One region of the Plantactinospora sp. WMMB782 genome, then DNA from elsewhere that is predicted to be linked to it. Evidence: riboswitches for the same ligand, from Rfam matches in the RefSeq annotation. Region 1 holds a riboswitch; each other region holds the start of a gene.
What was found. A riboswitch is a leader RNA that binds a small molecule or an ion and turns the genes downstream of it on or off. The one in region 1 is predicted to bind cobalamin.

Region 1 (3,354 bases):
TCGGCGGTGGTTCGGGCGGCGAGGAACCCACGCGCCGCCGCGACCGGCTCCGCCGCCCCGACCGCGAGCAGCCCCTGCGCCGCCAAGGCGGTGGTGTAGCTTTCCGCCGCACCGGCGCCCAGGTAGGGCAGGTAGCCGCCGTCGACCTGCTGCGCCCCGGTCAGGTAGGTCTTCGCGGCGGTGATCTCGGTGCTGTGGCCGCCGAGGGCGGACAGGGCGAGCAGCGCCGCGCCGGTGTTCGCCGGATCGGGGGTGCACGGGTCGCCGGGTGCGATCAGCGAGTCGGCGAAGCCTCCCCCGGCGCACTGCCACTGCAGCAGCCGGTCGACGGTCGCCTGCGGTGGGGTGATCCCGGCCCGGTCCAGGGCAAGCAGCGCGAAAGCGTGCGTCGACGGGGCGTACGAGCCGGCGAAGTCCCCGGCGGCGGTGCAGCCCGCGCCGACGTCGGCCCCCGCGCAGACCCGGTCGGTGAGCACCGCCAGCAGGTCCCGGCCGTCGACGTCGCGTGGGTCGCCGCCGGTGATGATGGTCAACAGTGCGAGGCTGGCGGCATTCGTCTGGTTCGGCAGCGCGCCGGTGCCGTCGGGGAAGACCGCCGCGTCGACGTGCGCGACAAGGTAGTCGCGAATCTTCGTCAGGGCAGGGTCCTGTCCGCCGGAGGCGGCGAGGCCGGTAGCGACCACGATGGTGCGGGTGTAGTCGACGAACTCCCCGTCGGGGTTGTACACGTGGTCACCATCGGTTAGCTTCCCGACCAGGTAAGAGGCTGCGGCGGCGACCTGCGCCTCGGTCGGCGGGGCGCCCGGCCCGCCGGGACCGGCGGTCGGGGAGACGGTCGGCGACGGGGTCGGGCCGGCGGCCCGGACCTCGTCCGGGGTGAACGTCGGCCGGCCCGTCGTACCGCCGATGTCGGTACCGCCGTAGACCCACGCCTGCACTTCACCCGGGCCCGGCACCTTCCCCATCGCACCGAGCGGACTGTACGTCCAACCCGCCTGCCCCGGCGGCGCGTACCAGTACGACCAGTACGCGGACGCGGGCGGGGTGAGCTGGCACGCCTCCCGCTCCGGCGTCGGATACTGCGTGCCGCCGTCGAAGCCGGCGTTGCCGATCCGGCAGATGAAGCCCGGCCCGTCGTGCGCGGTGCCTGTCGTGGTGAACCCGGCCTCGTGCAACAGCTCGAATCCGGTCGTCGGGGTCGCGTCGCAACCGCGCAGCACCTGACCGTTCCAGGGGCGGAAGTCGACGGCGACGATCGCACCGCGGCTCGGCGTACACGCCTCGATCGGATCGGCGGCGGCCACGGCCGCCACTGCCACCCCGGTCACGGTGAGGGTGAGCAGTGCGGTGACGGCGGTCCAGAGGCGGGACCAGCGGCGGGTGAGGGACGGCATGGGCGACTCTTCCAGAGGTAGCGGCGTAGATACGGCCGCCGCCCCGGCGTCTTGCCCGGTGCGGTACCCGCATCGTGACCTCGACGACGCTGACGCATCTCCAGCCAGGTAATCCGACTCGTCCCGACGCTGCGGAACCTACGGCTGCGGGCCAGTGCCGGGATTTGACCGGCTTCCCCTGGGTGCTGGAGCACTTCATCGCAACACAGTGGTCTTGCCAGCGTCAATCGCCGACCGATGTCGGCTGGGTAACAGCGCGACGTTGATCGTTGTCGTAGCGTCACCGCCGTCGACGTGTGGGGGAACCCGGTCACAAGTCCGGGGCTGACGCGCAACGGTAGGGGTGCGACTTCGCGCCCGAGCCCGAACACCCGCGCGGCGACGCGCCACCTGCGGTATCCGTCCCACGCGCCCATGGGTCCGGCCCGCCCCACCCTCCCGCCGGTCGCCATCCGGTCCGGGTTCCGGGGCCGAGTCGAGCCCCGAACCGGAGGAACCCGATGCGCCGTAAACCCCTCACCCTCACCCTGGCCACACTGGCTACCGCCGCCCTGACGGTGGTGGTGGCCGTACCGGCCGCCGCGACATCCACCCAGGCCCAGATCACCACCGCCCGTAACAACGGCGTCGCGTACCTGAAGACCCTGCAAGCCCCGGACGGCAGTTACGCCGGCGCCGGCCTGTCCCTGGAGTGGGCGTTCAGCGCCTTCGCCGCCGCCGGCACCCATCCGGTCGACGTCTACCCCGGCGGCGACACCACCAAGAACGCCCGCGCCGCGTACCAGACCCACCTGGGCGCCGCCTCCTGGCCCGGCGGCTCACCCGTCGTCACCGACTACGAACGCGGCATCCTCAACGCCTACGCCGCCGGCATCGACCCCGCCCGCGTCGCCGCCTCCCGCAACCTCATCGCCGACGTGGTCGGCTACTGGCAGACCGGCACCGCCGGCTACTACGGTCCACCGGCGAACTTCAACGGCACCGTCTTCGCCGTCCTCGCCCTCGCCGGCGCCAAAACCCAGACCGGCAACGCCCGGATCCCGCAACGGCTGCTCGACCTGTCCGTCACCAGGATCCGCAACAACCAGCACAACGACGGAGGCTGGAACTTCAACCAGGCCGAAGGCAACCCGTCACAGCTCGCCGCGCCCAGCGACATCGACATGACCGGCGCCGCCATGGCCGCCCTCTGCGTCGCCGGGGTACCGAACACCGACACCGACGTGGTCCAGGCGAAGACCTTCCTCAAGAGCAAGCTGATCAACACGACCGGCGCGTTCAACTCCATGTTCGGGGCCAACACCGACTCCAACGGCTGGGCCGTCTCCGGCCTCAACGCCTGCGGCATCCCCCACCAAGGCGTCGACTTCACCACCGCGGCCGGGCGCACCCCGATAGACTTCCTCCGCGCCCAGCAGATGGCCAGCGGCGGCTTCAAGTACCTGCCGTCGGACACCAGCCCCTCCGGCTACGCCTCCGTCGACGCCGTCCGCGCCCTCGGCGGCGGCGGGTTCACCGCCGCACCACCGACCCCGGTCACGGCCGGCGCCCCCAGGTGGGTCGCGGCGAGCGGGTTCACCGCCGGCATCCCGGCGAAGGTCACCCTCGTCGTCGACAACGGCACCACCGTCCTGCCCTGCGCGGTCACCTTCACCCCCACCGCCGCCACCACGACCCTCGGCGCCGTCCTGACCGCCGCCGCCAGCGCCACACCGACCGGCTGCGTCACCGCCGTCACCCCGAACTCAGGCACCGGCACGATCACCGCGATCAACGGACTCGCCAACACCGGCACCACCACCTGGAAGGCATCCCGCGACGGTGGCACCCCGACCACCGCCACCCGCGGCGGAACCATCACCATCGGCGACGTCATCTACCTGCGATACGGGTCATAACCTGGCCGCACCGCCGCCAACTCCTGCAGCGGGCCCTCTAAACGCCCTCTGCCAGTGGTGCC
Region 2 (3,354 bases), 1.2 Mb from region 1:
GGGAGTTCCCACCGCGCGGGTGGGGGCGTGGTGGCGGCGCGGGCCGTCTCGCAGTTCCCGCACGGCCGCCCCCCATCTCGTTGACGCGTCAATAATAACGGCGCTCCCGGGCCGGTCCGCCGCTATCCCGGGTCCGGCCGCTCGGCGAGGTCCGGGTCCGGCCGCTCGGCGAGGGCCGGCGCGGTGAACCGGAGCAGCCACTCCGGGCCGCGCCCGGTCAGCCGGACCACCGCCAGCGGCGCCACCTCCAGTCGCCAGAACACCGCGACAGGCAGCCGCAGGGCGCGGACCAGCGCCGCCCTGACCACCACCGGATGCGTGACGGCGACGATCCGCCCGCCCCGGTCGCGCTGCCCGGTGAGCCAGCGGCCGACCCGGTCGAGCAGCGACTCGACCGACTCGCCGCCGTGTGGAGCCGCGTGCGGCGTACCGAGCCAGTCCCGCACGGCGTCCGGCTCCCGGGCCACCACCTCGGCCAGCGGCAACCCGGTCCACCGGCCGTAGTCGCAGTCCGCCAGTCCGGGCTCGGCGGTCGGGCGCAGGCCCAGCGCGTACGCGGTCTGCCGGCCGGCCTCGGCCGGAGTGCTGAGGCAGGCGTCGATCCGGTCGCCGAACGGCCCGCGCCGCCCCGGCCCGGTGCCGGCCAGCGCGCGGGCCGCCGCCAGGCCGCCCCGATCCAGGCCCTCGCCGCCGCCGCCGAAGACCGCGCGGCGCAGCGCGGCGGTGTGGGCGTGGGCGACCAGGTGCAGGTCGGTCGGGCTCACCGCCCGGCCGGGGCCCGCACATCCTCCGGCAGGCCCGCGGAGCGCACCGGTCCATCGGGTGCCGGCCGGCGATCCCGGTCCCGCCGCCATCCGAGTGAGATGGCGAAGAGCAGGCCGATCCCGGTCCAGAGCACCAGCTGGGTGCCGAGGGAGGCGAGCCGGAACTCCCAGAGCAGGGTCGCCGGGAAACCGTCCGGCACCTCCGCGAAGGACGGCAGCACGGTGTAGCCGACCGCCGTGACCAGCAGGAAGCCGCCGACCGCCGCGGCGGCCCGGATCGGGTACGAGGCGCGTCCGGGGACCGAGCGGTGGGCGAGGGCGCCGGCCCAGACCGCCACCAGGCCGAGCAGCACCAGCAGCAGGTAGCTGCCGGTCCGCTGGTCGATGGTGTCCGGGTTGCCGACCGCCGGCGGGTTCGGCGGGTACTTGACGAACGGCACGACGACCACGCCGAGCAGCGCCGCACCGGCCAGCAGCAGGGCCGCCCGGCCGTCGTCGGCGGTGCGGAGTCGACGGCGCAGCAGGACGTACCCGGTGGCGAGCAGGCCGCCCATCGCGACACCGAACAGCCCGGTCGCCAGAAAGAGACCGGCGCGCTGGCCGTCCCGGCCGACCAGTTCCTCGGCGTGGTGGTCGGCCTCGACCCCGGGTGCGGAATGGGTCGCCTGTTCCTCGATCGCGATCGCGGCATCGATCCGCGGCTCGCCGACGAGGTAGGCGAAGGTGCCGGCGATCAGACCGGCGACCAGGCCTGCGAGCAGGCCACGCAGCAGTACGGACAGGAACGTCGGCACGGCGGGCAGCCGGTCAGTGGCAGGGTACGCCGAGCAGGTGCCGACCGTCGTGCGTCAGCTCGTGCAGGAACATGCCGCTGCGCGAGACCGCGCCCTGGTCGAACGCGACCAGGTAGGCCAGCAGGGCGAGTACGGCGACGACGGCGAGGGCGGTCCACAGTAGCCGGGCGGAGCCGGCCGGCTGGACGAGCGGGCGGGCGGGGGCAGGACTGGACATGCGCGAAGTACCTCCTCGGGGATGACGCGTCCCCGTCGACAGGCTGCGACGACCGAGCGTCCTGGCTCGCGGCACCCCGACCGGGGTCGGGACCGCTCACAGTGGCGCGACCGCACCGGATTCCCACCGGCTTCCCTCATGTCGCCGCAGATGGCGAGTCGACGGTAGCCGGACGACGTCAGGCCGGTCAACCGGCCCACGACCACGACCGGGCCCGGCACCGGACCGGTGTCGGCGGTCACGGCCCGGCGGGCGCGGGGTTGTCCCGGCCGGAGGGTGCCGATACCGTCGCGCCGTGACGAACCGGGTGCTGCTGCTCGGCGGCACCGCCGAGGCGCGGGAACTGGCCGCCGCGCTGGTCGGTCGGCCCGACACCATGGTGGTCTCCTCGCTGGCCGGGCGGGTCGCCGACCCCCGGCTGCCGCTCGGCGAGGTCCGGATCGGCGGGTTCGGCGGGCCGGAGGGGCTCGCCCGCTGGCTGGTCGAGCACGCCGTCGACGCACTCGTCGACGGCACCCACCCGTACGCCGCCCGGATCCGCTCCTCGGCGGTGCTGGCTGCCGGGTCGACCGGGGTCCCGTACCTGCGGTTGGAGCGTCCCGGTTGGACGGCGGGCCCCGGGGACCGGTGGCACCGGGTACCGGATCTCGCCGCCGCCGCCGACCTGGTGCCCCGGCTCGGTCGCCGGGCCTTCGTCACCACCGGGCGGCAGGGGCTGGCCGCCTTCCTGCACCTGACCGGCGTCGAGCTGCTGGTCCGGGTGGTGGACGAGCCGACCGTCCCGTTGCCGGGCAACGTCACGCTGCTGCGCGACCGCGGTCCCTACCAGCTGGCGGCGGAACGGGAACTGCTGCTCGCGCACCGGATCGACGTGCTGGTCAGCAAGGACAGCGGCGGGACGTACACGATGGCGAAGCTGGCCGCCGCCCGCGAGCTGGGGCTGCCGGTGGTGCTGGTGGACCGGCCGGCGCCGATCGCCCTGCCGGCCGTGGCCGCCGAGGTGGCCGCCGCACTGGCCTGGCTGGAGACGGTACTGGCGCCGGCCCGCCCCGACGCGCCGCCGACCGCCCCGGCCGACGGTGGTGCGACCGTCGGCGTCCCGGCCGACGGCGGTCAGCCGGGATAGCTGCGGGGGGTCCAGACCACCGTCGAGCCGTCCGCCCGCCGGTCGGTGCGGGTGGTGGAGGAGCCGACTATCAGCAGGCATCGCATGTCCACGTCAGCCGGATCGAGTTCGGCGAGCGCGACGACGGTGATCCGCTCCCCCGGCCGGCCCACGTCCCGGGCTATCACCACCGGCGTCTCGGCTGCGCGGTGCCGGAGCAACACGTGCCGGGCCGCCTCGACCTGCCAACGCCGGCTGGCCGAGGCCGGGTTGTAGAGCGCCAGCACCAGATCGGCGGCAGCCGCCCCGGCCAGCCGCTGCTCGATCACCGCCCACGGCTTGAGCCGGTCCGAGAGCGAGAGCACCGCGAAGTCGTGACCGAGCGGGGCACCGATCCGGCTGGCCGCCGCCTGCGCGGCGGTCAGTCCGGGTAGCACCCGCACCGGGACGGCACCGAACCGCTCGTCCGAGGTG
Region 3 (3,354 bases), 110 kb from region 1:
CCTCATGGTCGTCACCGACCTCGCCCTCGCCGGCTTCGCCGCCGCGTTCCTGCTCGCCGACAGTCCCCGGTGGATCTGGCTGGTCTATCCGCTGACATTCGTCTCGGCCGCGACGAGCTTCACCTTCCAGGCCGCCCGCAACGCCTGGATGCCGAGCCTCGTCGAGCCCGACGAGTACGTGCTGTTCGGCGCCCTGGTGCAGGTCAACGGACTGCTGTTCCAGGCGGTGGGTGGCCTGGCCGGAGCGGCCGCGGTGACCCTGTTCGGCTGGCGCTGGGCCTTCGTCATCAACGCGGCGTCATTCGCCGTCTCCACCCTGTGCACCCTGCGCGCCCGAGGCGGCCAGCGTCACGGCGACACCGGCAGCGCCCGGAAGGACGGCATCCTGACCGCCCTCGTCGCCGGCATCCGACACGCGCTGCGGCACCGGCAGATCCGCGCCCTGCTGGCCGTCGAGGCCGTGTTCTGCCTCGGCCTCGGCGCGACGATCGTCACCATGACCTTCCTCGCCACCCGCACCTACCAGCTCGGCAACGGGGGCGTCGGCTGGTTCTACGCCGTGCAGGGGGTCACCGGAGCCGCCGTCCTGCTGGCGGCCGCCGCCCGCATCCAACGGCTGCCCGCCCGGGGGCAACTGACGGTACTCGGCCTCTCCTGCCTCTGCGAGGGCCTGGCCACCAGCGCGTTCGGGCTGGCACCCGTGGTCGGCTTCGCCCTCGCCTGCTGGGCCGTCGCCGCCGCCGCCGACGTCCTGTACGGTCCGGTGGCCATCGCCGTCCTGCTGCGCCACGCCGACAACGCGATGCGCGGCCGGCTCATGTCCCTGTGGACCGCCACCGCCACCGCAGCCCTGGCCCTGTCGTCCCTGGTCGGCGGCATCCTGGTGGACCGGCTTCCGCCCGGACTCGTCGCCGTCGGAGCCGGCCTGCTGATGGCGGTCGCCGGCGGAACGTGGTTGGTGCTGCTCGGCCGAGGCCAGCTCGACACGTCCGTTCAGCCGTGAACGGCGGCGGCGCGGCCACCCTCCGCTTCCGCCGACCGCGCCGCCCGCGCCAAGCCGCCCTTCGCCTCTGCGTGGGGCCCTCCGCCTCTGTCCGGGGCGGGGACATCCCGGGGCTGCGCGCCGCGCTGTCCCGCGTCGGCCGGCCCGCACACCACGGTGGTTCCCGACGTGACCCGCGCCTCGCCGGATGCCGCCCGGACGGGACTCCCCACCGGGGCGATTAGCATGGGCCCCGCCGTGGTGTTCGGGAAGCCGGTGTGAAACCGGCGCGGCCCTCGCCACTGTGAACGGGACAGCCGTCGGCCCTCGTCGGGCAACGAGGTCACTGGGCGCGATTCGCCTGGGAAGGCCGGCCGGCGGCGCACCGCCCGTCAGCCAGGAAACCGGCCACGGCACCGACGACCCGTCCACGAGGTGCTGGAAGGCGGTCTGCGATGCGCGTGCGCGCTGTGCGGTCCCTCATGTCCTGGCGCGTTGCCGCGCCACTGTCCGTCATGCTCGTCGCCCTGTCCGGCTGTGCCGGCGGCGACGCCGAACCCGAGGCGGGCTCCGGCAGCGGCGCGGCCACCGTCACCAACTGCGGTGTCGGGGTACCGACCGGTACCCCGCCCGCCAGGATCTTCGCGGCGTTCCACAACGGCGTGGAAGCGGTGTACGCGCTCGGCGCCGGCGACAGGCTGGTCGGAGCCGCCTACCTCGACAATCCGCTGCTGCCCGAGTACGCCGCGCAGTTCCAGCCGAAGGAGCAGAAGCCGACGTACTACCCGGAGGAGTACCCGAGCCGCGAGGAGGTGCTGCGGCTCGACCCGGACTTCGTCGTCTCCGGCTTCACCGGCGCCTTCACCACCGAGGGCCTGGGCACCCGGGCCGAGCTGGAGAAGATCGGCATCGGCTCGTACCTGTTCACCCAGTACTGCCCGACCACGGACGGGCAGGGCCAGAAGTCGCTGGCCGACAACGACGTCTCGCTCGACGGCGTCTACGGCGACCTGACCGACCTGGGGCGGGTTCTCGGAGCGACGTCTCGCGCCGAGGCGCTGGTCGCCTCGATGAGGAAGACCGTCGCCGACGTCGAGAGCAGGCTCACCGGGGTGCGGCGGCCTACGGTGGCGATGCTGAACCGGCCCGGCGGTGGCGAGTTGCGTGTCTTCGGCACCGAGGACGTGGCCACCACGATCATCGAGAAGGCCGGCGGCACCCAGGTCTTCGCCGACGTACCCGGCCGGCTGGCCCGGATCGGCACCGAGGAGCTGATCAAGCGCAAGCCGGAGGTGATCGTGGTGCCGGCCTGCTGCGGCGCCGACATCGGCCCGGACGGCGCGCAGAGCGTGATCGACGGGCTCAGGTCCGACCCGGCGCTGGCGAACGTACCGGCGATCCGGAACGGCCGGATCTACGCGGTGACGTTCGCCGAGATCACGCCAGGGGTGCGCAACGCCGACGCGGTGGCGACCCTGGCGAAGCTGCTGCACCCGGAACGGTTCTGAACGCTCGGGCTGCCGGGCTGGCCGGGGCGGTCGTCGTGCTGACGGCGGCCGTGTGCGGGTCCCTGCTGGTCGGCAACGAGACGATCGGCCCGGGCACGGTCCTCGACACCCTGCTGCGTCCGGACGGCTCGGACGCGCAGCGGATCGTGCAATACCTGCGGATCCCCCGTACCCTCGTCGGGATCTTCGCCGGTGCGGCCCTCGGCGTCGCGGGCGGCCTGTTGCAGGGTCTGACCCGCAACGCGCTGGCCGGGCCGGAGGTGCTCGGGGTCAACGCGGGCGCCGCGCTCAGTGTGGTGCTGGGGATCTCCGTGTTCGGCGTGCACACCTTCGGCGGCTGGGTGTGGTTCTCCTTCGCCGGGGCGGCGCTGGCCGGCGCCGGGGTGTACGCGTTGAGCTCGCTGGGTCGCGGCGGGGCCACCCCGGTGAAGCTGGCGCTGGCCGGTGCGGCCGCGACCGCCCTGCTCGGCGGGCTGACCACGGCGCTGACGCTGCTGGACGTCAACACGTTCAACTCCTACCGGTACTGGTCGGTGGGCGCGCTGACCGCGGCGGACATCTCGGTGATCGGAGCCGCGCTGCCGTTCCTCGCCGCCGGGGCGGTGCTGGCGGCGATGTCGGTGCGGGCGCTGGACGCCATCGCGCTCGGCGACGACATGGCCCGTTCGCTCGGGCAGCGGCTGGCCGCCGGCCGGGCGACCGCGGCCCTGGCGGTGGTGCTGCTCGCCGGCACGGCGGTGGCCCTGGCCGGTCCGATCGCGTTCGTCGGGCTGACGGTGCCACACATGGCGCGGGCGCTGGTCGGGCCGGCGCACCGGTGGCTGCTGCCGTACGCGGCGGTGCTGGCGCCGGTGGTGCTGCTCG
Region 4 (3,354 bases), 2.3 Mb from region 1:
CCGGCAGCTCGGAGATGCCCTGCACCGAGCCGTCGGCCCGCTTGATCTGGTCGCGGATCGGCGCCGTCCAGAGTCCGCGCGCCTTCAGCTCGCGTACCAGATAGGTGTTGATCTGGAGGAACTCCCCGGACATCGTCTCGCGCTTGAACAGGTTGGAGACCTGCGGCTCGATGCACTCGTAGCAGCCGGCGATCGAGGCGATCGTCGCCGTCGGGGCGATCGCGACAAGCAGCGAGTTGCGCAGGCCGTGCGCGGCGATCGTCGACCGCAGCGCGGCCCACCGCTGGGCCTGGGCCGGCTCCGCACCCCACAGCTCCGGGTGCAGCTCACCCCGGGCCGCCCGGGTCTGCGGGTACGCCGGATGCGGCCCGAACCGCTCCGCCAGCCCGGCCGAGGTCTCCAACGCGGTAAGGAAGACCTCCTCCTGGACCCGGGTCGACAGCTCCCGGGCCTGCGGTGAGTCGAATGGCAGACGCAGCGTGAAGAACGCGTCCTGCAGGCCCATCAGCCCGAGCCCGACCGGCCGCCAGCGGGGGTTCGACGCCGCCGCCTGCGCCGCCGGGTAGTAGTTGATGTCGATCACCCGGTCCAGGAACACCACGGCCGTGCGTACGGTGTCGCGCAGCTTCGCCCAGTCGACCCCCTCGGCGGTGACGTGCGCGGCCAGGTTGACCGAGCCGAGGTTGCAGACCGCGGTCTCGGTGTCGCTGTTGACCTCCAGGATCTCGGTGCAGAGATTCGACAGGTGGATGGTGTTGCCCGGCTCGCCGGTCTGGTTGGAGAGCCGGTTCGAGGCGTCCTTGAACGTCATCCACCCGTTGCCGGTCTGCGCGAGGGTGCGCATCATCCGCCCGTACAGCTCCCGGGCCTGCACGGTCCGCACGGCCTTCTTCTCGGCCGCCCGGTACGCCTCGTCGAAGGCGTCCCCGAACAGGTCGGGCAGTTCGGGCGCGTCGGACGGGTCGATGAGCGACCAGTCGCCGTCGGACTCGACCCGGCGCATGAACTCGTCCGGGATCCAGTTCGCCAGGTTGAGATTGTGGGTACGCCGGGCCTCCTCGCCGGTGTTGTCCCGCAGTTCCAGGAACTCCTCGATGTCCGGGTGCCACGGCTCCAGGTAGACGCAGGCCGCGCCCTTGCGCCGGCCGCCCTGGTTCACCGCCGCCACCCCGGCGTCGAGCGTCTTGAGGAACGGCACGATTCCGTTCGACCGCCCGTTGGTGCCCCGGATCAGCGCGCCCCGACCCCGCACCCGGGACCAGGAGATGCCGATGCCACCGGAGAACTTGGACAGCTTCGCCACCTGGTGGTAGCGCTCGTAGATCGAGTCCAGCTCGTCGCGCGGCGAGTCGACCAGGAAACAGGACGACATCTGGGTGTGCCGGGTGCCGGAGTTGAACAGCGTCGGCGAACTCGGCAGGTAGGCAAGCGACGACATCAGCCGGTAGAACCCGATCGCCTCGCCCGGCGTCCGGGACAGTCCGCAGGCGACCCGCAGCAGCCAGTGCTGGGGCGTCTCCACCACCAGCCGGGTCTCGGGATGCCGCAGCAGGTAACGGTCGGCGACGGTACGCAGCCCGAAGTACTCGAACCGCCGGTCGCCGTCCGGGTCGACGGCGTCGTCGAGCTTGCGGGCGTGGCGGGCCACGAACGCGGCCGTGTCGTCGCCGATCAGGCCCAGGCCGTGCGCGTACCGGATGGACTGGCTGAAGCTGGCCACCCCCTGGCCGCGTACCTCCTTGTCCACGAACGCGGCCAGCAGCCGGGCCGCCAGTTTCGAGTACTGCGGCTCCGTGCCGATCAGTTCCGCCGCCGTCTGGATCGAGAGCCTGTCCAGTTCGGCGGTGGTCGCCCCGTCGTACAGCCCGCTTATCGTCTTGGTCGCCACGCGCAGCGGATCCACCTCGGCCAGGTCGTCGACCCAGCGCTGCACGGCCCGGACGATCTTGTTGACGTCCACCGACTCCAGGTCGCCGTTCCGCTTGCGGACCCGCATGACCTGCCGGCGCTGCTCCGGCACCACGACCTGCTCCCGCCCCGCAGCCTGCCCCGAACCAACGGCATCCTGCTCCGGCACAGCGGTCTGCTCCTGCGCGACCGTCATGGCCCTCTCCTCACGCCTCGCCCGAGGTCGTCGGGCGCGCGGGAGGACGCCACCGGCCCGCGGCGACAACCGCGTCCGGCTCCGGCGTCGGCCGTCCCGCGCGGCCTCCGACCGCCGCACACCGGTCGGCGTACGGCGCGCTGGCAGGTCTTCGGACTCGTGGGCAGGACGCCGGGGCGTCGCCTACTGGCCGTCGCTTCCCGGACCGGCTGGTCCAGTGCTTGGTTGACGGCGGTCGTTCCCACTCACCGCTGCGGGGCAGTCCCGGACTTCCACCGGGTTCCCTGTTGCCTCGACCGACCAGTCAGGACGGCCGAACCAGCTGCGGGCAACACCATATCTGGGTGTGATGGCAGATGGGCAACACCAGATGGTGTGTCGGGCGTGTCGTGGATCTCAGCAGTCGTCCCCGGGTCGCCAGTCGGACCGAGGAGCCCGGCTCCGGCACCCGTCCAGGTCGGAGCATGGTCGGTTGAGGAACTGTCCGGTGCCCGACCGGCCGGCGACACAGGCCACGCTGGGTGAGCGTCACCGGCGAGGCCGCACCGGAACGAGGTGCCGCTCCGACTACAATAGGTAGTCAAGGCTCGTCTATTTCGGCGGATATGGTCACAGACCGGTAACTTAGCCGCTCTCGACCCGGTGTGCCCGGCACCATCGTGGGTGAGGCCGTTACACCCAGGCACCAGGGGTGATCCGGCCCGACGGGGGATGCCCGAGGTGGGACCGGCATCCAGCCACGAACGATTACGGCGAGGAGGCGGCAATGATCGAGCTGTGGAACTGGAGGACGGAGAGGCGCGTCGCCGCCTCGGAGATCCGCCTCGCGCTTGCCGACGCGCTCGACGTACCGGTGCTGCCGCTCGGCGGGGTCGACCCGGCCCGGGTGCCGTCCGGCGCGCTGCTTGTCGACGTGTGGCACCGTCCCGGGGACTTTCCGACCTCCGTCGACTGCTACGGGGTGCCGGCGGGGCTGCCGGAGGTGGGCGCCGTCGCGGCGTTCGCCCGGCGGCTGGGCCGGGCCTGCCTGCTGCCGGACGACACCCTCGACGCCGGACGGCACCTGCTGGTGGCGGCGGACGGCACCATCCGACCGGTGCACCACGAGGTGCGGGAGAACGAGGACGGCGAGGTCCTCTCCGAGCAGCGGCTCTGCTCCGTGCTCAGCCCGCGCTGCCGCGGCTGGTCGCCCTGCCAGCGGTCGCGCTGGGTCCCGGACTCGGTGATCCCGGCCCTCGCCGCCGCCTGAC

Region 2: another riboswitch for cobalamin. It lies ahead of ACN28A_RS28560 (CbtB domain-containing protein); the one in region 1 lies ahead of ACN28A_RS34020 (prenyltransferase/squalene oxidase repeat-containing protein).
Region 3: another riboswitch for cobalamin. It lies ahead of ACN28A_RS34545 (ABC transporter substrate-binding protein); the one in region 1 lies ahead of ACN28A_RS34020 (prenyltransferase/squalene oxidase repeat-containing protein).
Region 4: another riboswitch for cobalamin. It lies ahead of ACN28A_RS24115 (ribonucleoside-diphosphate reductase subunit alpha); the one in region 1 lies ahead of ACN28A_RS34020 (prenyltransferase/squalene oxidase repeat-containing protein).

Annotation. Positions count from the first base shown of each region.
Region 1 is NZ_JBMHMC010000007.1:7,169,386-7,172,739, forward strand. It holds gene ACN28A_RS34015 (prenyltransferase/squalene oxidase repeat-containing protein) at 1-1,394, opposite strand, end outside; cobalamin riboswitch at 1,655-1,787, shown strand; gene ACN28A_RS34020 (prenyltransferase/squalene oxidase repeat-containing protein) at 1,895-3,292, shown strand.
Region 2 is NZ_JBMHMC010000007.1:5,942,215-5,945,568, reverse strand. It holds gene ACN28A_RS28570 (histidine phosphatase family protein) at 123-764, opposite strand; gene ACN28A_RS28565 (CbtA family protein) at 761-1,558, opposite strand; gene ACN28A_RS28560 (CbtB domain-containing protein) at 1,572-1,775, opposite strand; cobalamin riboswitch at 1,810-1,952, opposite strand; gene ACN28A_RS28555 (cobalt-precorrin-6A reductase) at 2,071-2,901, shown strand; gene ACN28A_RS28550 (precorrin-2 C(20)-methyltransferase) at 2,889-3,354, opposite strand, start outside.
Region 3 is NZ_JBMHMC010000007.1:7,279,691-7,283,044, forward strand. It holds gene ACN28A_RS34540 (MFS transporter) at 1-1,003, shown strand, start outside; cobalamin riboswitch at 1,225-1,409, shown strand; gene ACN28A_RS34545 (ABC transporter substrate-binding protein) at 1,498-2,490, shown strand; gene ACN28A_RS34550 (FecCD family ABC transporter permease) at 2,526-3,354, shown strand, end outside.
Region 4 is NZ_JBMHMC010000007.1:4,874,238-4,877,591, forward strand. It holds gene ACN28A_RS24115 (ribonucleoside-diphosphate reductase subunit alpha) at 1-2,104, opposite strand, end outside; cobalamin riboswitch at 2,230-2,442, opposite strand; gene ACN28A_RS24120 (hypothetical protein) at 2,871-3,353, shown strand.